One region of the Streptomyces sp. NPDC013317 genome, then DNA from elsewhere that is predicted to be linked to it. Evidence: riboswitches for the same ligand, from Rfam matches in the RefSeq annotation. Region 1 holds a riboswitch; each other region holds the start of a gene.
What was found. A riboswitch is a leader RNA that binds a small molecule or an ion and turns the genes downstream of it on or off. The one in region 1 is predicted to bind cobalamin.
Positions count from the first base shown of each region.

Region 2: it holds a riboswitch for cobalamin, as region 1 does, so the genes downstream of both, ACZ3IJ_RS11850 (energy-coupling factor ABC transporter permease) here and cobN (cobaltochelatase subunit CobN) in region 1, are expected to answer to the same signal.
Region 3: it holds a riboswitch for cobalamin, as region 1 does, so the genes downstream of both, ACZ3IJ_RS07210 (ribonucleoside-diphosphate reductase subunit alpha) here and cobN (cobaltochelatase subunit CobN) in region 1, are expected to answer to the same signal.
Region 4: it holds a riboswitch for cobalamin, as region 1 does, so the genes downstream of both, ACZ3IJ_RS29680 (ABC transporter substrate-binding protein) here and cobN (cobaltochelatase subunit CobN) in region 1, are expected to answer to the same signal.

Region 1 is NZ_JBVHDX010000008.1:265,271-272,200, forward strand. Features, by position in the region: gene cobN (cobaltochelatase subunit CobN) at 1-1,570, opposite strand, end outside; cobalamin riboswitch at 1,610-1,744, opposite strand; gene ACZ3IJ_RS22295 (cobalamin biosynthesis protein CobG) at 1,790-3,205, shown strand; gene ACZ3IJ_RS22300 (precorrin-8X methylmutase) at 3,220-3,855, shown strand; gene ACZ3IJ_RS22305 (precorrin-2 C(20)-methyltransferase) at 3,852-5,360, shown strand; gene ACZ3IJ_RS22310 (cobalt-precorrin-6A reductase) at 5,409-6,158, opposite strand; gene ACZ3IJ_RS22315 (cobalt-precorrin-5B (C(1))-methyltransferase) at 6,171-6,930, shown strand, end outside.
Region 2 is NZ_JBVHDX010000003.1:675,741-682,670, forward strand. Features, by position in the region: gene dhaK (dihydroxyacetone kinase subunit DhaK) at 1-402, shown strand, start outside; gene dhaL (dihydroxyacetone kinase subunit DhaL) at 409-1,023, shown strand; gene ACZ3IJ_RS11845 (PTS-dependent dihydroxyacetone kinase phosphotransferase subunit DhaM) at 1,020-1,433, shown strand; cobalamin riboswitch at 1,547-1,742, shown strand; gene ACZ3IJ_RS11850 (energy-coupling factor ABC transporter permease) at 1,772-2,470, shown strand; gene ACZ3IJ_RS11855 (energy-coupling factor ABC transporter substrate-binding protein) at 2,470-2,871, shown strand; gene cbiQ (cobalt ECF transporter T component CbiQ) at 2,878-3,627, shown strand; gene ACZ3IJ_RS11865 (energy-coupling factor ABC transporter ATP-binding protein) at 3,624-4,490, shown strand; gene ACZ3IJ_RS11870 (oxidoreductase) at 4,669-6,690, shown strand; gene ACZ3IJ_RS11875 (PadR family transcriptional regulator) at 6,723-6,930, shown strand, end outside.
Region 3 is NZ_JBVHDX010000002.1:543,744-550,673, reverse strand. Features, by position in the region: gene ACZ3IJ_RS07215 (ribonucleotide-diphosphate reductase subunit beta) at 1-491, opposite strand, end outside; gene ACZ3IJ_RS07210 (ribonucleoside-diphosphate reductase subunit alpha) at 491-2,854, opposite strand; cobalamin riboswitch at 2,984-3,131, opposite strand; gene ACZ3IJ_RS07205 (GNAT family N-acetyltransferase) at 3,164-3,667, opposite strand; gene mctP (monocarboxylate uptake permease MctP) at 3,751-5,370, opposite strand; gene ACZ3IJ_RS07195 (DUF3311 domain-containing protein) at 5,367-5,621, opposite strand; gene ACZ3IJ_RS07190 (GntR family transcriptional regulator) at 5,830-6,594, opposite strand; gene ACZ3IJ_RS07185 (extracellular solute-binding protein) at 6,878-6,930, shown strand, end outside.
Region 4 is NZ_JBVHDX010000014.1:103,205-110,134, reverse strand. Features, by position in the region: gene ACZ3IJ_RS29705 (PLP-dependent cysteine synthase family protein) at 1-921, opposite strand, end outside; gene ACZ3IJ_RS29700 (MoaD/ThiS family protein) at 927-1,205, opposite strand; gene ACZ3IJ_RS29695 (putative leader peptide) at 1,309-1,407, opposite strand; gene ACZ3IJ_RS29690 (ABC transporter ATP-binding protein) at 1,452-2,237, opposite strand; gene ACZ3IJ_RS29685 (FecCD family ABC transporter permease) at 2,234-3,343, opposite strand; gene ACZ3IJ_RS29680 (ABC transporter substrate-binding protein) at 3,340-4,314, opposite strand; adenosylcobalamin (AdoCbl) riboswitch at 4,323-4,473, opposite strand; gene ACZ3IJ_RS29675 (M67 family metallopeptidase) at 4,481-4,909, opposite strand; gene ACZ3IJ_RS29670 (amino acid permease) at 4,986-6,437, opposite strand; gene ACZ3IJ_RS29665 (DUF2017 domain-containing protein) at 6,768-6,930, opposite strand, start outside.

The DNA.
Region 1 (6,930 bases):
TGCCGAGGTGGACCATCGCGTCGGCGCCGAAGCCGCCGTCCTCGGCGCGCGCCGCGATCCAGCGGTAGGCGGCCAGGTAGTGGTGGGACGGCGGGAGATCGGGGTCGTGGTAGATCGCGATCGGGTTCTCGCCGAAGCCGCGCGGCGGCTGGATGAGGACGAGGAGGTTCCCGCGCCGCAGGGCGGCGAGGACGATGTCGCCCTCGGGGTTGCGGGACCGGTCGAGGAACATCTCGCCGGGCGCCGGGCCCCAGTGCTCCTCGACGGCCTCGCGCAGCTCGGCCGGGAGGGTCGCGTACCAGCGGCGGTAGTCGGCGGCCGGGATGCGGACGGGGTTCTTCGCCAGCTGCTCCTCGGTCAGCCAGTCCTGGTCGTGGCCACCGGCCTCGATCAGGGCGTAGATCAGCTCGTCGCCGTCCCCGGAGACCAGCCCGGGGATCTCCTCGACCGGGCCGAAGTCGTACCCCTCCTCACGCAGGCGCCGCAGGAGCGCGACGGCGGAGGCGGGGGTGTCGAGGCCGACCGCGTTGCCGATCCGGGAGTGCTTGGTCGGGTACGCGGAGAGGACCAGCGCGAGCCTCTTCTCGGCGTTCGGGATGTGCCGCAGGCGGGCGTGGCGGACCGCGATCCCGGCGACGCGCGCGGCGCGCTCGGTGTCGGCGACGTACGCCGGAAGTCCGTCCTCGTCGATCTCCTTGAAGGAGAACGGGACGGTGATGAGCCGGCCGTCGAACTCGGGCACGGCGACCTGGCTCGCGGCGTCCAGCGGGGAGAGGCCCTCGTCGTTCTCCTCCCAGGCGGCGCGCGAGCCGGTGAGGCAGAGCGCCTGCAGGATCGGCACGTCGAGGGCGGCGAGCGCGCCCGCGTCCCAGGCGTCCTCGTCCCCGCCCGCCTGCGCCTCGGCGGGCTTGGTGCCGCCGGCCGCGAGGACGGTGGTGACGATCGCGTCGGCCGTACGAAGGGTGTCGAGCAGCTCCGGCTCGGGGGCGCGCAGGGAGGCGACGTACAGCGGCAGGGCACGCGCGCCCGCGTCCTCGATCGCCGCGCAGAGCGAGTCGACGAAGGCGGTGTTCCCGCTCATGTGGTGGGCGCGGTAGTAGAGCACGGCGACGGTCGGGCCGTCGGTGGCGCGCGCCTCCCGCTCCAGCGGGCCCCAGGTGGGCGCGGCGGCCGGGGCGTCGAAGCCGTGACCGGTGAGCAGCACGGTGTCGGAGAGGAACCGGGCCAGCTGCTCCAGGTTGGCCGGGCCGCCGTGCGCGAGGTAGGCGTGGGCCTCGGTGGCGACGCCGACAGGGACGGTGGAGGCCTCCATCAGCTGGGCGTCGGGAGCCTGTTCCCCGGAGAGCACGACCAGCGGCTTCTCCGTCGCCCGCAGGGCGTCCAGGCCGTCCTCCCAGGCGCGCAGACCGCCGAGGAGGCGTACGAGAACGAGGTCGGCGCCGTCCAGGAGCCCGGGCAGGTCGTCCAGGGCGAGGCGGGAGGGGTTGGCGAACCGGTACGCGACGGGGCCGCCGGCCGCGCGGGCGCTGAGCAGGTCGGTGTCGGAGTGCGACAGCAACAGAATTCGCATGCGTGCGCAGGCCTTCCTCGGGGTTGTCCGCGCCCCGGGTGGTCGTGTGGACGGCAGGAGTTCCTGACTCACCCGGCCCCTTCCGGGACCCGGCTCACAGTGGCGGGACCGCGCCGGATTCTCACCGGGCTTCCTCCCCGGGGTCCTGGGACCCCATGCCGATCTGCATAGTAGATCGTGCGCTCGGCGGCCCGGGGGGTCACCCGGATTCACGTGGGTATGCTCGCCGCCATGCCGCCCACCACGCCCCCTGCGCCCAACCAGGGCGAACCTCTCATACGGGACCGTGGCGACGCCTGCCCCGGGGCGCTCCGACTGCACCCCGCCGACGACGGTCGCCTGGCCCGACTGCGCCTGCCCGCAGGGTTGTTGACGTCTCGTCAGGTCCAGGTTCTGGCGTCGGCGGCGGAGTCCCTGGGCGACGGACGGGTGACGGTCACGTCCCGGGGGAACGTGGAGCTGCGGGGCCTCGGCGAGGGCTGCGGCGCGGAACTGGCGGACCGCCTGGCGGAGGCGGGCCTCCTCCCCTCGACCACCCACGAACGGGTCCGCAACATCGTCGCCTCCCCGGCGGCCACACTGGACGGACTCGGCCACGCGGACGTCCAGTTGTGGGCCCGCGAGCTGGACGCGCTGCTGTGCGCGACCCCCTGGACGGCGGCCCTCTCGGGCCGCTTCCTCTTCGCCCTGGACGACGGCCGCGGCGACGTGGCGGGGCTGGGCGGAGATGTGACCTTGATCGCAGAAGGCCCCCGGCCGGACGCCGACCGGACGGGCACGAGCCCGTCGCCCGGCGGAGCCACGGCGAGCGGGAGCGTCGGCCCCGCGCCGCGCGCCGCCGACGCCCTGCTGTGCGTCGGCGGACAGGCGTTCCGCGTCGCAGGTGCCGACGCGCCGCGAGCCGCGCTCGCCGCGGCCGACGCGTTCCTGCGGGCCGCACAGGACGCCGGAAACGGCGCGTGGCGCGTGAAGGAACTGCCGCGCTCCGGAGCGCCGGAAGCGGAAGCCACCGACGCCGCCGGCCCGAACGGGCTGCCGGGCGCCGACGGCCCGGAGGACGGGGCCGGCGCGGCGAACGCCGAGACCGGCCTCCTCGACCTCGCCGCCGCACTCGCGCGGGCCGGCGTCGACGCCCGCCCCGTCACCCCCGCACCGCCGCTGCCGCACCGCGCTCCGCCCGAGCCCGGAGCGCTCGGCGGGCGCGCGCTGCACGTGCTCGCGCCCCTCGGGCGGCTGACCGCCGCCCAACTCCGGGCGCTGTTGCCCGCCGACGAGGTGCGGCTCACGCCCTGGCGTGGTGCCGTCGTCGTCGGGGCCTCCCCCGAGCGACTGCCGGAGCTCGACGCGGCCGGCCTCATCACCCGGCCCGCCGACCCCTGGGTCGGCGTCGGCGCCTGCACCGGGCGCCCCGGCTGCGCCAAGTCCCTCGCGGACGTGCGCGCCGACGCCACTCCCGGCCGCGGCGGTCTCCCCGTCCACTTCTCCGGGTGCGAGCGTCGGTGCGGCCACCCGCAGGGCCGCGCCTGGGTCGACGTCGTCGCCACCGACGACGGCCACTACCTCGTGGACGGCCGCCCCACCCCCCGTACAGACCTTCCCCACGCCGTCGCGGCGGCCCGCACCCCAACGAGATGAGCGAGAGCAACAGGATGTTCGACTACGAGAAGGACGGCGCGGAGATCTACCGCCAGTCCTTTGCCACGATCCGCGCCGAAGCGGATCTGGCGGGTCTGCCCGCCGACGTCAGCCAGGTCGCGGTGCGCATGATCCACGCCTGCGGCATGGTCGACCTCGTCCGCGACCTCGCGTACTCGCCCGAGGTCGTCTCCCGCGCCCGCGCCGCCCTGCGCGCCGGCGCGCCCATCCTCTGCGACGCGCAGATGGTCGCCAGCGGCGTCACCCGCAAGCGGCTGCCCGCCGACAACGACGTGGTGTGCACGCTCTCCGACCCGTCCGTGCCCGCGCTCGCCGCCGAGCTCGGCACGACCCGCAGCGCCGCCGCGCTCGAACTCTGGCGCGACCGCCTCGAAGGCTCGGTCGTCGCCATCGGCAATGCCCCGACCGCCCTCTTCCGCCTCCTGGAGATGATCGAGAAGGGCGCCGGACGCCCGGCGGCCGTCCTCGGCATCCCGGTCGGCTTCATCGGCGCCGCCGAGTCCAAGGACGCGCTGGCCGACCAGACCCTGGGCCTCGACTACCTCGTCGTACGCGGCCGGCGCGGCGGCAGCGCGATGACCGCCGCCGCGATCAACGCCATCGCGACCGAAGCGGAGATCCAGGCATGAGCGCCACCACCCCCGGCAGGCTGTACGGAGTCGGCCTCGGCCCCGGCGACCCGAACCTGATGACGGTGGCCGCCGTGAAGGCGATCGCCTCCGCCGACGTGATCGCCTACCACTCCGCCCGCCACGGCCGCTCCATCGCGCGCTCGATCGCCGCCGAGCACATCCGCGAGGACCACGTCGAGGAGCGGCTGATGTACCCGCTCACGGTGGAGACCACGGACCACCCCGGCGGCTACCGTGGCGCGCTCGACGACTTCTACGAGGAGGCGGCCGCCCGTCTCGCCGCCCACCTGGACGCCGGCCGCACGGTGGCCGTGCTCGCCGAGGGCGACCCGCTCTTCTACGGCTCGTACCAGCACATGCACAAGCGCCTCGCGGACCGCTACGACACCACCGTCATCCCCGGTGTCACCTCCGTCAGCGCCGCCGCCGCCCGGCTCGGGGAGCCGCTGTGCGAGGCGGAGGAGGTCCTGACGATCATCCCCGGCACCCTGCCGGAGGACGAGCTGACGGCCCGCCTCGCGGGCACGGACTCGGCGGTCGTGATGAAGCTCGGCCGCACGTTCCCGACCGTGCGGCGCGCCCTGGAGCGGGCGGGCCGGCTGGAGGACGCCCGCTACGTGGAGCGGGCGTTCATGGCGGGCGAGCGGACGGCGGTCCTCTCCGAGGTCGACGCCGAGACGGTGCCGTACTTCTCGGTGGCCGTGCTGCCCTCCCGTATCGACGCCGTCGCCCCCGAGTCCCGCGAGACGGGCGGCGAGGTCGTCGTCGTCGGCACGGGCCCCGCGGGCGCGCCCTGGCTGACCCCGGAGTCGCGCGGCGCGCTGGTCAACGCCGACGACCTGGTCGGCTACACCACGTACCTCGACCGGGTCCCGGCGCTGCGTCCCGGCCAGCTCCGGCACGGTTCGGACAACAAGGTCGAGTCCGAGCGCGCCGAGTTCGCCCTCGACCTGGCCCGGCGCGGGCGCCGGGTCGCGGTCGTCTCGGGCGGCGACCCGGGCGTCTTCGCGATGGCGACGGCGGTCCTGGAGGTGGCGTCGGAGGAGCGGTACGCGGACGTTCCGGTACGGGTCCTCCCGGGCGTGACGGCCGCGAACGCGGCGGCGGCCGCGGCGGGCGCCCCGCTGGGCCACGACTACGCGACCGTCTCCCTCTCCGACCGCCTCAAGCCCTGGGACGTCATCGCGGCGCGGCTGCGCGCGGCGGCCTCGGCGGACCTGGTCCTGGCGCTCTACAACCCGGGCTCGAAGTCCCGTACGCACCAGGTGGCGGCCGCCCGTGACCTGCTCCTCGAACTCCGCTCCCCCGAGACCCCGGTGGTCGTGGCGCGGGACGTGGGCGGCCCGGAGCAGTCGGTACGGGTGGTGACGCTGAAGACGCTGGAGCCGTCGGAGGTCGACATGCGGACGCTGCTGCTCATCGGCTCGTCCCAGACGCGCGCGGTCCAGCGCGGCGACGGCCGCACGATCACCTGGACGCCCCGGCGCTACCCCGAGGCGTAGGCGGGAAGGGCCGCGACGGCCCCCGAGGCGTAGGCGGGAGCGGGGCCTTCACGCCCGCGGCGGAGGTGCCTCCGCCCGCCCCCGCACCCATGCGGCGGCCTCCTCCGGGGTCGCCGCCACCGGTACGCCCTGCGGGACCGGCGGGCGGCGGACGATGACCACCGGAATGCCCGCCTCGCGGGCCGCGGCGAGCTTGGGGGCCGTCGCGGCACCCCCGCTGTCCTTGGTGACGAGGACGTCGATGCCGTGGCGGGCGAGCAGCTCCCGCTCTCCCTCCAGGGTGAACGGCCCCCGGTCCAGGAGGACTTCGGTGCGGGCGGGCATCGGGGGCTCGGGGGCGTCCACCGACCGCACGAGGAACCGCTGCGGGCAGTCGGCGAAGGCGGCGAGCCCCATCCGGCCGGTCGTCAGGAACACCCTGCTCCCGAGCCCGTCCAGAGCCCGTGCCGCCTCCTCCAGGGAGGAGACCGGGTGCCAGTCGTCCCCCGCCGCCGGGACCCAGCCGGGGCGGCGCAGGGCGAGCAGGGGAACATGGGCGGTGGCGGCCGCCCGGGCCGCGTTGAAGCTGATGTTCTCCGCGAAGGGATGGGTGGCGTCGATGAGCACGTCCACGGCGTGCGCGCGCACCCACTCCACGAGCCCGTCCACGCCGCCGAACCCGCCGATCCGGACCTCCCCGACGGGCAGCCGGGGGGCGGCGACCCGCCCGGCGAGCGAGCTGGTGACCCGTACGGTGGCGTGGAGTCGCGCGGCGAGGGCGCGGGCCTCGGTGGTCCCGCCGAGAATGAGTACGTGCACGGGAGCCCTTTCATGAGCGCAGGCGGCGGGCGCGACGCCCAACTCAAGCACACCGGTCTGCGCCCCGGGTGGACGACCGGGGCGTGCGCGACGGCGGCGACGACGGCCGCGTACACGGCGCTCCTGACGGGCGACTTCCCCGACCCCGTGACGATCACCCTGCCGAAGGGCGGCCGCCCGGCGTTCGCGCTCGCGGCGGAGGAGCTGACGGCGGACCACGCCATGGCGGCGGTCGTGAAGGACGCGGGCGACGACCCGGACGTGACCCACGGGGCGCTGATCCGCTCGACGGTACGGCTCCTCCCGGCCGGCTCGGGCGTCGTGTTCCGCGCCGGTCCCGGCGTCGGTACGGTCACCCTGCCGGGCCTCCCCCTGGAGGTCGGCGAGCCGGCGATCAACCCGGTCCCGCGGCAGATGATGCGCGAGCACGTGGCGGAGGTCGCGGCGGCGCACGGCGCGGGCGGCGACGTGGAGATCACGGTCTCCGTCGACCACGGCGAGGAGATCGCCCGCTCGACGTGGAACCCGCGGATCGGGATCCTCGGCGGCCTGTCGATCCTGGGGACGACCGGGATCGTCGTGCCGTACTCCTGCTCGGCCTGGATCGACTCCATCCGCCGGGGCGTGGACGTTGCGCGCGCGGCGGGTCTGACGCATGTGGCGGGCTGCACCGGCTCCACCTCGGAGAGGACGGTGACGACGCTCTACGACCTTCCGGAGATCGCCCTGCTCGACATGGGCGACTTCGCGGGCGCCGTCCTCAAGTACGTCC
Region 2 (6,930 bases), on a different contig from region 1:
GCCAAGGGCAGTCCCACTTTCGAACTACCGCAAGGTGAGCTGGAGTTGGGGATCGGAATCCATGGGGAGCCGGGACGGGAGCGGCGGCCCATGATGACCTCGGGCGAGATCGCGGACGTCGCCGTCGACGCCGTCCTGGAGGACCTGCGGCCGTCCGGTCCCGTCCTCGCCCTCGTGAACGGGATGGGCGCCACGCCACTGCTCGAACTGTACGGTTTCAACGCCGAGGTGCAGCGCGTGCTGGCCGAGCGCGGGGTGCCCGTCGCCCGCACGCTGGTCGGCAACTACGTGACCTCGCTCGACATGGCCGGCTGCTCGGTGACGCTCTGTCAGGCCGACGAGGAGCTGCTCCGGCTCTGGGACGCGCCCGTGCAGACGCCGGCGCTGCGCTGGGGCCGGTGAGCGGGGATGACCGAACCGGAGGAGTTCGACGCCGCGTTCTTCTGTCGCTGGCTGACCGGTGCCGCGGCGGTCGTCGACCGTGAGGCGGAGCGTCTCACCGAGCTCGACTCGGCGATCGGCGACGCGGACCACGGCGCCAATCTGAAGCGGGGGTTCGCCGCCGTGAGGGACATCCTGGAGAAGGATCCACCCGAGACTCCGGGGGCCGTACTCGTGGCCGCGGGGCGGCAGTTGATCTCCACGGTCGGGGGTGCGTCGGGGCCGCTGTACGGGACGCTGCTGCGGCGGACCGGCAAGGCGCTCGGGGATGCCGCATCGGTGACACGGGAGGACCTGGCCGCGGCGCTGGCCGCCGGGGTCGCCGCAGTCGCGCAGCTCGGCGGGGCCCAGGTCGGGGACAAGACCATGCTGGACGCGCTCACCCCCGCGGCCGAGGAGCTCGGCGACTCCTTCGCCGCGGCCCGGGACGCGGCCGAGCGCGGGGCGCTCGCGACCGTCCCGCTCCGGGCGCGCAAGGGCAGGGCGAGCTATCTGGGCGAACGCTCCGTCGGGCACCAGGACCCCGGGGCCACCTCGTCGGCCCTGCTGATCGCCGCGCTCGCGGAGGTGGCCGCCGCATGACGGGCCGGCAGGGCACGGTGGGCATCGTTCTCGTCTCGCACAGCGCGGCCGTGGCCGACGCGGTCGCCGCCCTGGCCCAGGGGCTCGCGGGCGGCGGGGCGACCGCTCCCGTCGCCGCGGCCGGAGGCACTCCCGACGGGGGTCTCGGCACGAGTTCCGAGCGGATCGTCGAGGCGGCGAACGCGGTCGACGGGGGCGCCGGAGTGGCCCTGCTCGTCGACCTCGGCAGCGCCGTCCTGACCGTCAAGGCGCTCCTCGCCGAGGAGGACGAGCTTCCGGACGGCTCACGGCTCGTGGACGCCCCCTTCGTCGAGGGCGCCGTCGCCGCGCTCGTCACGGCGAGCGCCGGCGGGGACCTGGACGCGGTGGTGGCGGCGGCCTCGGAGGCGTACGCGTACCGGAAGGAGTGAGGCGGGGGCGCGGGAGGCGTGCACAGGGGCGACAGGGGTGCGTGGGGCGCGCGGGAGATCCGTCACACACCGTCCGCGGCGCCTCCCGTGTTGTGATGTACCTGGTCAACCCACTAATGTCACAGCGCCTTGGTGTACGGGAAACCGGTGCGGTACCGGTGCGGCCCTCGCCACTGTGATCGGGAAGTCCGGCTCCATCCCTCCGGGGAAGCCACTGGACCGCCGCGGGAGACCGCGGGGGTGTGGGAAGGCGGAGCCGCGGCGGCATGACCCGTCAGCCAGGAGACCGGCCAAGGTGCGTTGTCCATCCACGAGGTGCTGGAGAGGGTCTCCCAACCATGCATATAGCCGAGGGGTATCTGCCCCCTGTGCACGCGGCCGCCTGGGGCGTCGCGTCCGCTCCCTTCGTCGTCCACGGTGTCCGCGCGCTGACCCGTGAGGTCAAGGCCAACCCCGAGTCCACCCTGTTGCTCGGTGCGTCCGGTGCGTTCACCTTCGTTCTGTCCGCGCTCAAGATCCCGTCGGTGACGGGCAGTTGCTCGCACCCGACCGGCACGGGCCTCGGCGCGATCCTGTTCCGGCCGCCGGTGATGGCGGTCCTGGGCACGATCACCCTGCTGTTCCAGGCACTGCTGCTCGCCCACGGCGGGCTCACCACGCTCGGTGCCAACGTCTTCTCCATGGCGATCGTCGGGCCGTGGGCCGGTTTCGGTACGTACTGGCTGCTTCGCCGCTTCGACGTCCCGCTCATGGTGAGCGTGTTCTTCGGCGCGTTCGTCGCCGACCTGTCGACGTACTGCGTGACCAGCGTCCAGCTCGCGCTGGCGTTCCCGGACCCGGGCAGCGGTGTGCTCGGCGCGCTGGCCAAGTTCGGTGGCATCTTCGCCGTCACGCAGCTGCCGCTCGCCGTCAGCGAGGGCCTGCTGACGGTGCTGGTCATGCGGCTGCTCACGCAGTCCAGCAAGGCGGACCTGACCCGCCTCGGGGTGCTGCTCCCGTCCCGTAAGAAGAACGAGAAAGCGGAGGCGAGCGCCTGATGAGCCGGAACGCGAAGATCAACGCACTGCTCCTGCTCGTCGTCGGAGCGCTGGCCGTCCTCCCGCTGGTCCTGGGACTGGGCGACCACAAGGAGGAGCCGTTCACCGGCGCCGACGGTGAGGCAGAGACGGCGATCACGGAGATCGACCCGGACTACGAGCCGTGGTTCTCCCCGCTGTACGAACCCCCGTCCGGCGAGATCGAGTCGGCGCTCTTCTCCCTGCAGGCTGCGCTCGGCGCCGGAGTGCTCGCCTACTACTTCGGCCTGCACAAGGGTCGCAGGCAGGGCGAGGCCCGCGCGCTCGCGAAGTCGCCGAGGTCCGTGCCCGAGCCTGCTTCGGCGCCGGTGTCCACGGCCACGGCCACGGCCACGTCCACGTCCACGTCCGGCGACGAGTAGCCGCCGGTGCTGCCGATCGACGCGGCGGCGCACAGCAGTCGCTGGCGCCGCCGTCACCCGTGCGAGAAAGCGGCACTCGGCTTCGGTCTGACGCTCTGCGCGGTGTGCCTGCCGCCGTGGCCGGGTGCCGTGCTGGTCGCGGTGGCCACCCTGGCCGTCCTTCTCGGGCCGGCCGGGGTGCCGGGGCGCCAGTTGTGGCGCGCGTTCCGCATCCCGCTGGGCTTCTGTGTGACGGGAGCGGTCCCGCTGCTCCTCGAGGTGGGCGGGGACCGGGGCCTGGTGGCGCTCGCGCACGACGGGCCCGTGCACGCGGGCGAGTTGCTGCTGCGGACCTCGTCGGCGTCGCTGGGCGTGCTGCTGTTCGCCTTCACGACGCCCGTCTCGGACGTCCTGCCCCGGCTGGTGCGGGCCGGCGTGCCGGCGCCCGTGGTGGATGTGGCGCTCGTGATGTACCGGATCAGCTTCCTTCTTCTGGATGCGATGTCCAAGATCCGGCAGGCGCAGGCGGCCCGGCTCGGCCTGACCACGCGGGCGGCGACCTGGCGTTCCCTCGCCGGGCTCGGCGCCACGGCCTTCGTCCGCGCCTTCGACCGGGCGCAGCGCCTGCAGACGGGCCTGGCCGGCCGGGGTTACGACGGCACGTTGCGGGTCCTGGTGCCCGAGGCCGCGGTCTCGGGCCGCTTCCTGGCGTCGACGGCCGGCCTGCTCGCCGGTCTCGTCGCCCTCACCCTCGTACTGGAAAGGTCCCTGCCGTGAGTCCTGCACCACCTGTCGTGGAACTGGTGAAGGCCACGTTCGCGTACGAGGACGGGCCCGTCGTCCTCGACGGCATCGACTTCGCCGTGCCGGAAGGCCGGGCCATGGCCCTCCTCGGCCGCAACGGCGGCGGCAAGACGACGATGCTGCGGCTGCTGAGCGGAGGGCTGCGCTGCGGGGGCGGCGCGCTCCGGCTGGACGGCGAGGACGTCTCGTACGACCGGAAGGGGCTGACCCGGCTCCGTACGACGGTGCAGCTGGTCGTCCAGGACCCGGACGACCAGCTCTTCGCCGCGTCGGTCGGGCAGGACGTCTCGTTCGGCCCGATGAACCTGGGGCTGCCGGAGGAGGAGGTACGGCTCCGGGTCCGCGAGGCGCTGGAGGCGCTGGACATCGTCGCGCTGGAGGACCGGCCGACCCATCTGCTCTCGTACGGACAGCGCAAGCGGGCCGCGATCGCGGGCGCCGTGGCGATGCGCCCGCGGGTCCTCATCATGGACGAGCCGACGGCCGGGCTCGACCCGCACGGGCAGGAGAGGCTCCTGGAGGTGCTCGCCCGGCTGCGGGACTCGGGCACGACGGTCGTGATGGCGACCCACGACGTCGATCTGGCGCTGCGCTGGGCGGACGAGGCCGCCGTCCTGGCGCCGTCGGGGCTGCGGACGGGCCCCATCGAGGAGCTCCTGGCCGACGACGGGCTGCTCGCCGAGGCCCGGCTGCGCCGCCCCTGGGGCATGGCCGTGACCCGGCTGCTGCGTGCGAACGGTCTGCTCGCCCCGGACGCGGAGGGCCCCCGAACGGCGGAGGACCTGGACGATCTGCTCGCCGCATCCCGAGGAGCGGCGAGCAGGGCGGCCCCCTGACGAGCCCCGGCCGCCCGACGCGGCACGACCGCTCACGGCCCCCGGCGGAACCCCGCCGGGGGCCGTGGCGCGTCGCAACGTCGCGCAGATCACTCCCCCGCCGTTATGCAACTTGTTGCACAACCTCCTGGGCTCGTCTACAACAGTGAGGACGACACTGCGCGAGGAGGCGCCCCCCATGACCTCGACCCCGTACCCGCACCTGCTGAGCCCGCTCGACCTCGGGTTCACCACCCTGCCCAACCGGGTGCTCATGGGTTCCATGCACGTCGGCCTCGAAGAGACCGAGAACGGCTTCGAGCGCATGGCCGCCTTCTACGCGGAGCGTGCCCGCGGCGGGGTCGGCCTCATCGTCACCGGAGGCATCGCGCCCAACGAGGCCGGTCGCCCCTGGGACGGCGGCGCCAAGCTCAGCACCGAGGACGAGGTGGCCGAGCACAAGCTCATCACCGACGCCGTGCACGCCGAGGGCGGACGGATCGCGATGCAGATCCTCCACTTCGGCCGCTACGCCTACCACCCCGCGCTCGTCGCACCCAGCGCGATCCAGGCGCCGATCAGCCCCTTCGTACCCAACGAGCTCACCGACGCCGAGGTCGAGCAGACCGTCGAGGACTACGCCCGCTGCGCCGAGCTGGCCCGGGCCGCCGGGTACGACGGTGTCGAGGTCATGGGCTCCGAGGGCTACCTCATCAACGAGTTCATCGCGGCCGCCACCAACCACCGCACCGACCGCTGGGGCGGCAGCTACGAGAACCGCGTCCGCTTCCCGCTGGAGATCGTCCGCAGGATCCGCGAGCGGGTCGGCGAGGATTTCATCGTCGTCTACCGCCTCTCGATGCTGGACCTGGTCCCGGGAGGTTCGACGCTGGAGGAGGTCGTCTCCCTCGCCCAGGAGATCGAGGCCGCCGGCGCGACCATCATCAACACCGGCATCGGCTGGCACGAGGCCCGGATCCCCACCATCGCGACGTCCGTGCCGCGTGGCGCGTACACCTGGGTCACCAAGAAGCTCATGGGCTCGGTGAGCATCCCCCTCGTCACCAGCAACCGCATCAACACCCCCGAGGTCGCCGAGCAGATCCTCGCCGAGGGTCGCGCCGACATCGTCTCGATGGCCCGCCCCTTCCTGGCCGACCCGGACTTCGTCGCCAAGGCCGCCGCCGACCGCGCCGACACCATCAACACCTGCATCGGCTGCAACCAGGCCTGCCTGGACCACACCTTCAGCCTGAAGATCACCTCCTGCCTGGTGAACCCGCGCGCCTGCCACGAGACCGAGCTGGTCCTCTCCCCGACCCGGCTCGCCAAGCGGATCGCGGTCGTCGGCGCGGGCCCGGCCGGGCTCGCCTTCTCCGTCTCGGCCGCCGAACGCGGTCACTCCGTCACTCTGTTCGACGCGGCGAGCGAGATCGGCGGCCAGCTGAACATCGCCAAGCGGGTGCCGGGCAAGGAGGAGTTCGACGAGACGCTGCGCTACTTCCGCACCCAGCTCGTCGAGCGCGGCGTCGAGGTCCGGCTGAACACCCCGGTCGCGGCCGGTGACCTGGACGGATACGACGAGGTCGTCGTCGCCACCGGAGTCACCCCGCGCACCCCGGAGATCGAGGGCGTCGACCACCCGAGCGTCGTCAGCTACCTGGACGTCCTGCGCGACGGCGCACCGGTCGGCGAGCGGGTCGCGATCGTCGGCGCGGGCGGCATCGGCTTCGACGTCGCGGAGTTCCTGACCGACGGCGGAGAGGGCGCGAGCCAGGACGCCGAGACGTACTTCCGGCAGTGGGGCGTGGACACCTCGTACGAGACGCGCGGCGGTCTGCGCGCCCCGGAGCGGCCGAGGCCGCCGCGCCAGGTGCACCTGCTCCAGCGCAAGACCACCAAGGTCGGCGCGGGCCTCGGCAAGACCACGGGGTGGATCCACCGTGCCGAGATGAAGCACCGTGGGGTCACCATGGTCGCGGGCGCGTCGTACGAGCGGATCGACGACGACGGCCTGCACATCACCGTCGACGGCGAGCCGCAGACCGTTCCCGTCGACACGATCGTGCTCTGCACCGGACAGGAGCCGCGCCGCGGTCTGTACGAGGAGCTGATCGCGGCGGGCCGCACGGCGCACCTCATCGGCGGCGCCGACGTCGCCGCTGAGCTGGACGCCAAGCGCGCCATCGACCAGGGCACGCGCCTCGCGGCCGGTCTGTGATCGTCCCGGTGCGCCGAACCTAGGATGCGTGCATGTCCCTCCCGCACGCGATCCTCACGGCGCTGCTCGAGAAGCCGTCCTCCGGGCTCGAACTGACGCGCCGCTTCGACCGGTCGATCGGCTACTTCTGGTCGTCCACGCACCAGCAGATCTATCGCGAGCTGGGCAAGCTGGAGCAGGCGGGGCACATCCGTGCCCTGCCCGCTCCGGTGCCGGCGCGGGGGCAGAAGAAGGAGTACG
Region 3 (6,930 bases), on a different contig from region 1:
CGGTCGGCCTGCGTCTCCAGACGGTCGATCTTCTCGACCGAGTCCATCCACCTGAAGCAGAACTGCGCCTTCTCGCGGATCGAGGGGATGTTCTCCACCGCGTCGAAGGCCGCCGCGCGGTCCTCGGGGTCGGGCAGGTAGGTGTCGAGCAGCGTCAGATAGAACTGGACGTGCACGGCCTCCTCGAACAGCTGGCGCGAGAGGTACAGGCGCGCCTCGGGGGAGTTGATGTGCTTGTACAGCGTCAGCACGAGGTTGTTGGCGACGATCGAGTCACCGGTGGCGAAGAACGCCACCAGCCGGCCGATCATGTGCTGCTCACCGGGCGTCAGCTTGGCGAGGTCGGCGACGTCCGAGTGGAGGTCGACCTCCTCCACCGTCCACGTGTTCTTGATCGCGTCCCGGTAGCGCTCGTAGAAGTCCGGGTAGCGCATCGGACGCAGGGTCAGCTCGAAGCCCGGGTCGAGAAGGTTCTTGTCGGAAGAGCTCATTACTGGCAGGCCTCGCAGGACTCGGGGTTTTCGAGGGAGCAGGCGACGGCCTCTTCGGGGGTCGCCTGGACGGGGATGGGCGCGGAGGCCTGGGCCGCGCGGGCGATCCGGGTCGCCGGGCGGGAGCGCAGGTAGTACGTCGTCTTCAGGCCCTGCTTCCAGGCGTACGCGTACATCGACGACAGCTTGCCGATCGTCGGCGTCTCCAGGAACAGGTTCAGGGACTGCGACTGGTCGAGGAACGGCGTGCGGGCCGCCGCCATGTCGATCAGACCGCGCTGCGGGATCTCCCACGCCGTCCGGTACAGCTCGCGCACCTCGGCCGGGACCCAGGTGAAGCCGGCCACCGAGCCGTTGGACTCGCGCAGCGCCTCACGGGTCTGCGCGTCCCACACGCCGAGCTTCTTCAGCTCCTCCACCAGGTACGAGTTGACCTGGAGGAACTCGCCCGAGAGCGTCTCGCGCTTGAACAGGTTGGAGACCTGCGGCTCGATGCACTCGTACACGCCCGCGATCGAGGCGATCGTCGCCGTCGGCGCGATGGCGAGCAGCAGGCTGTTGCGCATGCCGACCGCGGCGATCCGCTCGCGCAGCGCCGTCCAGCGCTCGGGCCAGTTGAGCTCCACGTCGTAGTGGTCGGGGTGCAGGACACCGCGGGCCGCGCGGGTCTTGTCCCAGGCCGGCACCGGCCCGTTGCGCTCGGCGAGGTCGGCGGACGCCTCGTACGCGGCGAGCATGATCCGCTCGGCGATGCGGGTCGACAGCGCGCGAGCCTCGGGGGAGTCGAAGGGCAGCTTGAGCTGGAAGAAGACGTCCTGGAGGCCCATCGCGCCCAGGCCGACCGGGCGCCAGCGGGCGTTGGAGCGGCCCGCCTGCTCGGTCGGGTAGAAGTTGATGTCGACGACCCGGTCGAGGAAGGTGACGGCCGTACGGACGGTCGCGTCGAGCCGCTCCCAGTCGATGTCCGAACCGACCACGAACGCGCCGAGGTTGACCGAGCCCAGGTTGCAGACGGCCGTCTCGCCGTCGTCCGTGACCTCCAGGATCTCCGTGCAGAGATTGGAGGAGTGGACGGTGTGGCCCGGCTCGGCGGTCTGGTTGGCCGTACGGTTCGAGGCGTCCTTGAAGGTCATCCAACCGTTGCCGGTCTGGGCCAGGGTCCGCATCATCCGGCCGTACAGGTCACGGGCCGGCATGGTCTTGCGGGCCAGGCCCTTCGCCTCGGCGGCGCGGTACGCGGCGTCGAACTCCTCGCCCCACAGGTCGACGAGCTCGGGCACGTCAGCCGGGGAGAAGAGCGACCACTCGGCGTCCGCGTTGACCCGGCGCATGAACTCGTCCGGGATCCAGTGCGCCAGGTTCAGGTTGTGCGTACGCCGGGCGTCCTCACCGGTGTTGTCACGGAGCTCCAGGAACTCCTCGATGTCCGCGTGCCAGGTCTCCAGGTAGACCGCGGCCGCGCCCTTGCGCCGTCCGCCCTGGTTCACGGCCGCCACCGAGGCGTCCAGTGTCTTCAGGAACGGCACGATGCCGTTGGAGTGCCCGTTGGTGCCGCGGATCAGCGAACCGCGGGCGCGGATGCGGGAGTACGACAGGCCGATGCCGCCCGCGTGCTTCGAGAGCCGCGCGACCTGGTGGTACCGGTCGTAGATGGAGTCCAGCTCGTCCAGCGGGGAGTCGAGGAGGTAGCAGGACGACATCTGCGGGTGGCGGGTGCCGGAGTTGAAGAGTGTGGGGGAGGAGGGCAGGTAGTCGAGCCGGCTCATCAGCCCGTACAGCGCGGCGACCTCGTCGAGCGCGCGGGTGGAGTCGTCCTCGGCGAGGCCGCAGGCGACGCGCAGCATGAAGTGCTGCGGGGTCTCGATCACCTGGCGGGTGATCGGGTGACGCAGCAGATAGCGCGAGTAGAGGGTCCGCAGACCGAAGTAGCCGAAGCGGTCGTCCGCGTCCGCGTCGATGAGCGCGTCGAGCCGCTCGGAGTGCCGCCGGACGAACTCGGCCGTACGGTCGGCGATCAGGCCCTCGCGGTGACCGACGGTGACGGACGACGAGAAGGTGACCGAGCCCTGCGAGGCCGCCTCGTCGGCGATGGTGATCGTGAGCAGCCGGGCGGCGAGCCGTGAGTACGCCGGGTCCTCGGCGATCAGACCCGCCGCCGCCTCCGTGGCCAGCTCGCGCAGCTCCGCCTCGTCCGAACCGGCGTTGCGGCCGCGCAGCGCGGCGGCGGCGACCTTGCCGGGGTCGGTGTCGGTGAGGTCGGCGGTGAGGTCGGTCAGGGTCCGCAGAAGCACGGTCCCGGGTCCGTCGCTCTCGTTGCCGTCGCTCTCGATCGCTGCGGCCGGATCGGCGGGCGCGATGGTCACGTGGGGCTCTCCCTCGCTCGGCTCGGGGCCGGCGGAGGGAGGCGGGCGGCGGCCGCACCCGTGGACAGGGGAGGGCCGCGCCACGGCCCACTCCGCGAGGCCCGGACGTCTGTGGCACCCGGAACGGAAGGACCGGGCGCGCCGTCCGCAGGTCTTCGGACTCGGTCCGCGTGCGCAAGCACGCAGAAACCACACCGTTGCGGGACAGTTCCGGATTTCCACCGGATTCCCCTGCGAGGACAGCGAGGATGAGCATACATGTGGGGGGCGCTCCTCGAAGCACCCCCCACATGTTGTGTCGTTGGCGAGTCAGAGCTCCAAGGCGTAGGTGAGCAGGGGGTCCATGTCGGCGAGCGGACTCCAGTCCCGGCCGGGCGTGCGGACGAAGCCCGTTCGCTCGTACATCCGGTGCGCGGCGGCCATCCGGGCCTGGGTGGAGAGCACCACGCGACGGCATCCCCCGGTCTCCCGCGCCCGCTCCACACAGGCCCGTACGAGCGCCTCGCCGACGCCCCGGCCCCGCGCCTCCTTCGCCACGGCGAGCATCCGGAACTCGGCCTCGCCCTCGCCCGCGATGTCGGCCCACTCCTCACCGCCCCGGGCGAAGGTCACCCCGCCGAGGACGGTGCCCGTGCGGTCCACCGCCACCAGCACCTCCGCCTCCGCGACCCGCCGGGGCACGTCCCGCAGCAGGTGGAGGTAGTCGTCCGCCTCGCCGAAGTCGAGGTGTCCGTCGTCGAGGTAGGCGCGCGCGGTGATGTCGCCGAGGGTCTCGTGCTCCTCGGGCCGTACCGCTCTGATGGTGAAGTCCATGGAGGGAAGTCTGCCTCGGGGGCACACGGAAGGGCCCGGGATTTCCTCGCGGAGACCCCGGGCCCTTCGCCGTACCGGAACGGTCAGTGACCGGCGCCGACCTTGGGCAGCGGCTTCACGCCCGCGTCGCCCGCGTCCGCCGTGTAGTCCGACGGAGAGGTCTCGTCGACGCCCTCGGGCGCCTTCACGGCCTTCAGGACGAAGGTCAGGACGACGGTGACGATCACGTTGATCACGAAGGCGGTGAGACCGATGTAGCCGATCTCGCCGATGCCCGGGATCTCGGCGGACGAGCCGCCGAAGTGCTTCTGGGTCGGGCTGGCCACGCCGTACGCCGCCGCCGTGCCGTAGACCATGCCGACGGCCCAGCCGGCGAGCAGTGCCCAGCGGTGGAACCAGCGCGTGAACAGGCCGCCGACCAGCGCCGGGAGGGTCTGCAGGATCCAGATGCCGCCGAGCAGCTGGAAGTTGATCGCGACCGTCTTGTCCATGGTGAGGACGAAGGCGAGCGCGCCGACCTTGACGAGCAGCGACACCAGCTTGGAGACCTTGGTCTCCTGCTCCGGTGTGGCGTCCGGCTTCAGGAAGTCCTTGTAGATGTTGCGGGTGAAGAGGTTGGCGGCGGCGATCGACATGATCGCGGCCGGCACCAGCGCGCCGATGCCGATGGCCGCGAAGGCCACGCCCGCGAACCAGTCGGGGAACATGTTCTCGAAGAGCTGCGGGATCGCGAGCTGGCCGTTGGAGACCTTGACCCCGGCGGCGATCGCCATGAAGCCGAGCAGCGCCAGCAGCCCCAGCATCAGCGAGTAGAGCGGCAGGATCGTGGTGTTGCGGCGGATCACGTCACGGCTGCGCGAGGAGAGCGTCGCCGTGATCGAGTGCGGGTACATGAAGAGCGCGAGCGCCGAGCCGAGCGCCAGCGTCGCGTAGCCCCACTGGCCCATCTCGCCCGGCACCAGCGCACCGCGCGGCTTGTCGGTCGCCGGGTTGATCGTCGCGTACGCCTCGCCGGCCTTGGCGAAGATCTCGTCGAAGCCGCCGAGCTTGATCGGGATGTAGATGATCGCCACCGCGATGACGATGTAGATCAGGGTGTCCTTGACGAAGGCGATGAGCGCCGGGGCGCGCAGACCCGAGGAGTACGTGTACGCCGCGAGGACGCCGAAGGCGATGAGCAGCGGCAGGTCCTTGACGAACCAGTGCGTGGTCTCGCCACCGCCCACGCCCATCACGTCCAGGACGGCCTGGATGCCGACGAGCTGGAGCGCGATGTACGGCATGGTCGCGAGGATGCCGGTGACGGCGACCGCGAGCGAGAGGCCCTTGGAGCCGAAGCGGCCCCGGACGAAGTCCGAGGTCGTCACGTACCCGTGCTTGTGCGACACCGACCAGAGGCGCGGCAGGAAGGTGAAGATCAGCGGGTAGACCAGGATCGTGTACGGCACGGCGAAGAAGCCGGCCGCGCCCGCCGCGTAGATCGCCGCGGGGACGGCGACGAAGGTGTACGCGGTGTAGAGGTCGCCGCCGAGGAGGAACCAGGTCACCCAGGTGCCGAACGAACGGCCGCCGAGGCCCCACTCGTCGAGGCTGTTCTCGTTCTCGGCTCTGCGCCAGCGCGAGGCCAGGAATCCCATGACCGTGACGGCCAGGAAGAAGAAGATGAAGACGGCGAGTGCGACGCCGTTCACGCCGTCCTTCACTGCGACGCACCTTCCTTACGGGCGCGCTGGTCACGCTGCCACAGCTTGTAGGCGACCATAGTGAGCGCGGTCGAGATCAGTACCCAGGCCATCTGGTACCAGTAGAAGAACGGGATGCCGGCGAAGGTCGGCTCGACCTTCGCGTACGAGCTCACCCAGAGCATCGCCACGAACGGCGCGACCAGGCAGAGCGCGACCACCACGCGGATGGGTGTGACGACCGGTTGTTTCCCTTGTGTCACTTCGGACATACGGCGACTCCGTCCCCTCGCTGAACACCATGGATCGCATGGATCATGCGTAATGCGCGTGAAATCTAGGGGACTGTTTCGCTCCATGGAACCCCCGTCCGAATAACGGACGGGTGTCGATCTGTGCGGCCCGGCGGACACGACGATGCCCCGACACTCCTCACGGATGTGCCGGGGCATCGGTTCACGCCGAAGTGGCGCGTTCCGCTCAGCCGTTGGGGCGCTGGAGCCGGGCCACGAACTTGTACCGGTCGCCGCGGTAGACCGAGCGCACCCACTCGACCGGCTCGCCCTGGGCGTCCAGCGAGTGGCGGGAGAGCATCAGCATGGGCAGGCCCACGTCTGTGCCGAGCAGGCCGGCCTCGCGCGGGGTCGCCAGCGAGGTCTCGATGGTCTCCTCGGCCTCGGCGAGGTGCACGTCGTACACCTCGGCCAGCGCGGTGTAGAGCGAGGTGTACTTCACCAGGGAGCGGCGCAGCGCCGGGAAGCGCTTGGCCGAGAGATGCGTGGTCTCGATGGCCATCGGCTCGCCGCTCGCGAGCCGCAGCCGCTCGATCCGCAGCACGCGTCCGCCGGGCGAGATGTCGAGCAGCCCGGCGAGGGTGTCGTCGGCCGTCACGTACCCGATGTCGAGCAGCTGCGAGGTGGGCTCGAGCCCCTGCGCCCGCATGTCCTCGGTGTACGAGGTGAGCTGGAGCGCCTGCGAGACCTTGGGCTTGGCGACGAACGTGCCCTTGCCCTGGATCCGTTCCAGGCGGCCCTCGACGACCAGCTCCTGCAGGGCCTGGCGCACGGTGGTGCGCGAGGTGTCGAACTCGGCGGCGAGCGTGCGCTCCGGCGGGACGGGCGTGCCGGGCGGCAGCGTCTCCGTCATGTCGAGCAAATGCCGCTTCAGTCGGTAGTACTTGGGCACGCGGGCGGTGCGGGTGCCGACCCCGCCCTCTTTCTCCGTGCCGCCCGCGTCCGTGGCCATGGCCTGCCTTCCCGACTCCTGTGCTGCTGCCGTCACCGGCTCCTCCGTCTGTCGCGGCTCACATGGTGGCACGGACCGGTCACGGGTCGTCGCCCTCCCTCAGGTGTCGGTCCGATAACGGACCCGACTGCCCTTCTTATACACCCTTGACACCCCTAAAGGTCTAGGCCAAGCTCCGGGTACTGGTCTAAACCATTAAAGACCAGGTCCCAGCCCCACGAGCACTACTCGACGTATGTCTTCGCGCGGTGGGGGGGTTGCAGGCATCCCTGAGGAGGGTGGCGTGAAGCGCAAGCTCATCGCGGCGATCGGCGTCGCGGGCATCATGGTCGGCAT
Region 4 (6,930 bases), on a different contig from region 1:
GATCGCCTCTTCGGTCGTCGCCGCCGTGTAGAGGCCGGTCGAGAGGTACTTCCAGCCGCCGTCCGCGACGACGAAGGCGATGTCCGCGCTCTCCCCCGCCTTCAGCGCCTTCGCGCCGACGCCGATGGCCGCGTGGAGCGCCGCGCCCGTGGAGACGCCGGCGAAGATGCCCTCCTGCTGGAGGAGTTCCCGGGTGCGGGTGACCGCGTCGGCGGAGCCGACCGAGAAGCGGGTGGTGAGGACCGAGGCGTCGTACAGCTCGGGGACGAAGCCCTCGTCGAGGTTGCGCAGCCCGTAGACGAGGTCGTCGTACCGCGGCTCGGCGGCGACGATCTTGACGTCGGGCTTGTGCTCGCGCAGGTAGCGGCCGACGCCCATGAGGGTGCCGGTGGTGCCGAGGCCCGCCACGAAGTGGGTGATGGAGGGCAGGTCGGCGAGGATCTCGGGGCCGGTGGTGGCGTAGTGGGCGCCCGCGTTGTCGGGGTTGCCGTACTGGTAGAGCATCACCCAGGAGGGGTTCTCCGCCGCGATCTCCTTGGCGACCCGTACGGCCGTGTTCGACCCGCCGGCCGCGGGGGACGAGATGATCTCGGCGCCCCACATGGCGAGCAGCTGGCGACGCTCCTCACTGGTGTTCTCCGGCATGACGCAGACGATGCGGTAGCCCTTGAGCTTGGCCGCCATCGCCAGCGAGATGCCGGTGTTGCCGCTGGTCGGCTCCAGGATGGTGCAGCCGGGGGTGAGCCGGCCGTCCTTCTCGGCCTGCTCGATCATGTGGAGCGCGGGGCGGTCCTTGACCGAGCCGGTCGGGTTGCGGTCCTCCAGCTTGGCCCAGATGCGGACGTCGTCCGACGGGGAGAGCCGGGGCAGGCGGACCAGGGGCGTGTTGCCGACCGCCGCGAGCGGGGAGTCGTAACGCATGTGGATCAGACCATGCCGCCGGCCACGGCCGGCAGGATCGTGACGTTGTCGCCGTCGGCCAGCTTGGTGTCGATGCCGTCGAGGAAGCGGACGTCCTCGTCGTTGAGGTACACGTTGACGAAGCGGCGCAGCTGGCCGTTGTCCACGATGCGGGCCTCGATCCCGGCGTGGCGCGTCTCCAGGTCGGCGAAGAGCTGGGCGAGCGTCTCACCGGTGCCCTCGACGGCCTTCTGGCCGTCGGTGTAGGTGCGGAGGATGGTCGGGATGCGGACCTCGATGGCCATGGCGTGGGCTCCTGTTTTCGGGAGTCGGGAGTGGCGTGGAAGGCGCGCGGCTGTCGGCCCCCGCGCGGGGTGGTGCTGCTGGGTGCGCCGTGGGCGCACCTGCTCACATCGCGCTGGCGAAACGGCACAGGTCGACGTGCAGTCGCGCCACGAGCAGCGCGCTGCCCGGCGTCGTCACTTCGCTCACGTCGTGGGAAACCATGCGGTCATCGTATCGATTCCCGGTCCGGGTTTCGGAATGTGATCTCACATGACGGACGGTTCGTGCTCGACTGGCGGACCTGGCAGGTAGAAGACGGTCGGTGTGCCGGTCCGCGGATGCGGGATGACCTCGGCTTCCACGCCGTACACCGCCCTGAACAGGGCCGGGGTGAGAACGCCGGCGGGCGTCCCCTCGGCGACGACGCGGCCGCGCTCCAGGACGTAGAGGCGGTCGCAGTAGGCGGCCGCGAGGTTGAGGTCGTGCAGGGCGAGGAGGTTGGTGGTTCCCAAGTCCCTTACGAGACGCAGGACTTCGAGCTGGTAGCGGATGTCGAGGTGGTTGGTGGGCTCGTCCAGGACGAGCAGCGCCGGCTCCTGGACGAGGGTACGGGCGACGAGGGCGCGCTGGCGTTCGCCGCCGGAAAGGGTGGGGTAGGGCCGGTCGGCCAGCTCGGCGATGCCGACCCGGGCCAGGGCGCTCTCGGCGCGGGCCAGGTCGGAGGCGTCGTCGCCCTCCCAGAAGCGCTTGTGCGGGGAGCGGCCGAGGGCGACGAGCTCGCGGACGGTCAGCTCGAACTCGGTGGCGCCCTCCTGCGGGACGACTCCGATCCGGCGGGCGCGCGCCCTGGGGCCGAGGGCGGTCAGGTCGTCGCCGTCGAGGAGGGCGCGGCCCGCGGTGGGGGTGAGGGTGCCGTAGACGCAGCGCAGGAGGGTGGTCTTGCCGCTGCCGTTGGGGCCGACGAGCCCGACGGTCTCGCCGGGGCGGGCGGTGAGGTCGGCGTCGCGCAGTCGCGTCCCGTACGAGAGTCGCTGGAGGCGCAGTTCGGTCATACCGGGCTCCCTTCCGCGCGGCGGCGCATGAGCCAGAGGAAGAACGGACCGCCGGTGAGGGCGGTGAGGACGCCGACGGGGATGTCCTGGGGCGCGGCGACGGTACGGGCGGCGAGGTCGGCGAGGATCAGGGCGAGCGCGCCGCCGAGCGCGGCGACCGGCAGGAGGCGGCGGTGCGGCGCGCCGACGGCCATGCGGGCGGCGTGCGGGACCATCAGGCCGACGAAGCCGACGGCTCCGCTGACGGAGACCATGACGGCGGTGACGAGGGAGGCCAGGACGAAGACGACGGCGCGGAAGCGGGCGGTGTCCAGGCCGAGGACGGTCGCGCCCTCCTCGCCGACGAGGAGCAGGTCCAGGGGGCGGGCGAGGGTGAGCAGGGCGGCGACGCCGAGGACGAGGACGGCGGCGGGCAGGGCGAGGGTGTCCCAGCGGGCGCTGCCGAGGCCGCCGAGGGACCAGAACATCGCCTCCTGGAAGTGTTCGGGGCGGCCCGCGAGGACGAGGAGCAGGGTGGTCAGCGCGGAGAGGATGTACGAGACGGCGACGCCGGCGAGGACGAGCCGGGAGCCGGTCATCGTGGAGCCGCGGCGGGCGAGCGCGTAGACGAGGACCAGGGCGAGCAGGGCGCCGGCGAAGGCCCCGGCGGGCATGGCGACGGTGGTGGTGATCCCGCCGCCGACGCCGAGGACGAGCACGAGGACGGCCCCGGTGGACGCTCCCGAGGAGATGCCCAGGAGGAAGGGGTCGGCGAGGCGGTTGCGGACGAGGGCCTGGAGGACGGCGCCGACGACGGCGAGCCCGGCGCCGACGACCGCGCCGAGCAGGACGCGCGGCAGCCGGACGTCGAGCACGATCGTGCGGTACGGGGAGGGGGCGGCGCGGCCGGTGAGGATCTCGGTGACCGCGCCCACGGGTATCCGTACCGACCCGAGTGCGACCCCGGCGACGACGGCTGCCGCGAGCGCGGCGACCAGCCCCCCGAGGACGAGTGCGAACCGCCCGCGCCCGGCCGGCGCCGGAGCGGCCGGGGCCCGGCCCTCGGGGGCCGTGTCCCGTTCCGCTCCGGCGGCCGGGGACGGGGGCGGGGACGAGGTGGCGGTCATCGGGTCGGGTGGAGCTGGGTGGCGAGCTTCTCGATCGCCGCGGGGACCCGGACACCGAGGACGGCGTCGGAGAGCGGCAGGACGGCGAAGCGGCGGTTCTTGACCGCCGGGACGTCCTGGAGGGCCGGGTCGTCGAGGAGGCGCTTCTTCTTCTGTTCGACGGTCGTGGAGCCGTAGTCGTAGATGACGATCACCTCCGGCTTGCGGGCGACGACCTGCTCCCAGGTCGCGTCCCCGAAGGGCTTGCCGAGGTCGGCGAAGACGTTCCGGCCGCCCGCGAGGGAGATCAGCTCGTTGCCGATTCCCTTGCCTCCGGCGGTGAACGCGGTCTTGTCGCCGCTGTCGTAGACGAACACCGGGACAGGGGTGACCCCGTCGAGCCTCTGCCCGGTCGCCGTGACCGTCTTCTTCGCCCCGGCCGTCCACTCCGTGCCGCGTTCGGGGACGCCGAAGGTCCGGGCCACCTCGTCGACCTCGCGGTACAGGTCGGCGAGGGAGGAGGCGCCGGAGGGGCAGTACTCCATGTTCAGGCGGGTGTTGACGCCCGCCGCCTTCAGGTCGTCCCGGGCGCGTCCGGCCTTCGCGTCGAAGGCGCTGGAGTAGCCGCCGTAGACGAAGTCGGGGTTCGCGGCGAGCAGGGCCTCCTTGGAGGGGTACTCCTTGGCGAGGACCGGCAATGAGTCGTACGCCTTCTTGTACGCGGGCAGGATCCGGTCGTCGAGGTAGGCCGTGCCGACGAGGGACTTCTCCAGGCCGAGGGCGAGCATCACCTCGGTGACGTGCTGGTTCATGGTGACGACCCGCTGCGGCGGTGCCTGGTAGGTCGTCTTCACACCGCAGTTGGAGACGGTGTACGGGAACCCCGGTGCGGCCTTGGCGGCGGGGGCGTCCTTCTCAGCGGGGGCCGCGCAGGCCGCGAGCAGCGGGACGAGGGCGGCGGCGGGCAGCAGGGTACGACGGGGCCAGGTCATGGCGGACGAGCCTCCTCCGGGGATTTCCACGTCCCCAGTCGGTGGTGAGAGGCGGCAGGTCAGTTCCTGGCTTCCGGCCCCCGGAGGGGCCGGTCACAGTGGCGGGACCGTGCCGGATTCGCACCGGCTTCCTGGGTCCTGCCGCCCTGATGGTCGCGTCAGTGTCTCAGACGCCGTACTCCTCGACGACCTTCACGTCCTCCTCGGTCACGACGCCCTCGACGATCCGGTAGGAGCGGAACTGGAAGGGGCCCGCGCCGTCGGTGTCGGCGGTGGAGACGAGGACGTAGTGCGCGCCGGGCTCGTTGGCGTACGTGATGTCGGTACGGGACGGGTAGGCCTCGGTGGCGGTGTGCGAGTGGTAGACGATCACGGGCTCCTCGTCCCGGTCGTCCATCTCGCGGTAGAGCTTGAGGAGGTCGGCGGAGTCGAACTCGTAGAACGTGGGCGAGCGCGCCGCGTTCAGCATCGGGATGAACCGCTCGGGGCGGCCGCTGCCGGCGGGACCCGCGACCACGCCGCAGGCCTCGTCGGGGTGGTCCGCGCGGGAGTGTTCCACGATCTGGTCGTACAGGGCCCGGGTGATGGTCAGCATGTCCGACAGGATAAGCAGAGGGGCCGCTCCGTACCGAGGAGTGGTACGGAGCGGCCCGAATGCTGGACAGGCCGGGTCAGGAGCGCTTGGCGAAGGCCGCGCCCTCCGGGTTGCGGGCCTTCAGGACCAGGTAGGAGACCCCGAGGATCAGGCCCCACAGCGGCGCGCAGTAGAGCGAGATCCGGGCGTCCTTGTCGATGCCCATCAGCACGATGACCATGCCGATGAAGGCGAGGGCGAAGAGGCTGCACCAGATGCCGCCGGGCGCCTTGAAGGACGACTGGGGCAGCTCGCCGCGGTCGGCCTTGCGACGGAAGCGGACCTGGCAGACCAGGATCATGATCCAGGCCCACATGCCGGAGATGGTGGCGAAGGAGACGACGTAGTTGAAGGCGTCGCCGGGCCACTGGTAGTTGATCCAGACGCCCACCATCATCAGGCCGGCCGAGAACGAGGTGCCGACCAGCGGCAGACCGTTCTTGGTGAGCTTGGTGAAGAACTTCGGGCCCTGGCCGTTGAGCGCGAGGTCGCGCAGCATGCGGCCGGTGGAGTACATGCCCGAGTTGCAGGAGGAGAGCGCGGCGGTCAGGACGACGAAGTTCACGATCGCGGCGCCGACGCCGAGGCCCATCTTCTCGAAGGCCGCGACGAACGGGGATACGCCCGGCTGGAAGTGGGTCCACGGGACGACCGACAGGATCATGATCAGCGCGCCGACGTAGAAGACGGCGATGCGCCACGGCACGGTGTTGATGGCCTTGGGCAGGACGGTCTTCGGGTCCTTGGACTCGCCCGCCGTGACGCCGACCAGCTCGACGGCGAGGAAGGCGAACATGACCATCTGCAGGGTCATCAGGGTGGAGCCGATGCCCTTGGGGAAGAAGCCGCCCTCGGACCACAGCAGGGTCATGGAGGCGGTGTCACCGGCGTCGGAGAAGCCGATGGTGAGGATGCCGGCGCAGATGAGGATCATGCCGACGATCGCGGTGACCTTGACCATCGAGAACCAGAACTCGAGCTCGCCGAAGAGCTTGACGGAGATCAGGTTCGCGAGGAACAGCACGACCGTGAAGATCAGGGCGAACACCCATTGCGGCTGATTGAGCACGCCGTCGGTGTTCTTGGTCCAGTACTGCATGTACTCGGAGGCGGCGGTCACTTCGGTGATGCCGGTGACGACCCAGAAGAGCCAGTACGTCCAGCCGGTCACGAAGCCCGCGAAGGGGCCGATGAACTCCCGCGCGTACTCCGAGAAGGAGCCGGACACGGGGCGGTACATGAGGAGCTCGCCGAGCGCCCGCATGATGAAGAAGATGACGAGGCCCGCGATGGCGTACGCGAGGATCAGGCTGGGCCCCGCTTTGGAGATGCCCTTGCCCGCGCCCAGGAAGAGGCCCGTGCCGATGGCGCCGCCGATCGCGATCATCTGGATCTGGCGGGCGCCGAGTGCCCGGTGATAACCCTCGCCGTCGGCGGAGTCCGCGGCCTCACTGCCGTCGTGCTGCTTGTCGACCTGCACTGAGGTCATGGTGGTGCGCCTTTCTCCATGCTGTTCCGCGCCGACTGCGTCTGACTGCGGATCAGGTCCTGATCCCCCCGGATATGGATGGAGTGCTACCGGCGGTCAGCCGGCCGAAGCGCCCCCGGGAACAGGGGTGGCGTCCCCGGGCGGTCGTGAAGATTTATCACGGGGGAAACAGTGATCGAGGAGGGGGAATGTGGCGCACACCACATGAAAAAGCGGACAAAGGCCACTCAAGAGGACCAGTGAGAAGACTTCTTTGACGTATTCGTTATGCGGATTTGAGTGTCCGCTGAGCGAACGACGCACTACCGGCCGGTATCGGGGCGGCGAGTATCAGGCCCCGGACATCAGCGTCTCGACGAGTGACTCCTGAAGCGCGCCGAGCCAGAGGTATGCCATCACCATCGGCTTGCGCGGATCGGAGTCGGGCAGCCGGTACAGCTCGCCGCTCTCGTCCTCGTCGGTGACCTCCAGACGGGTCCCGATGGTCAGCCGG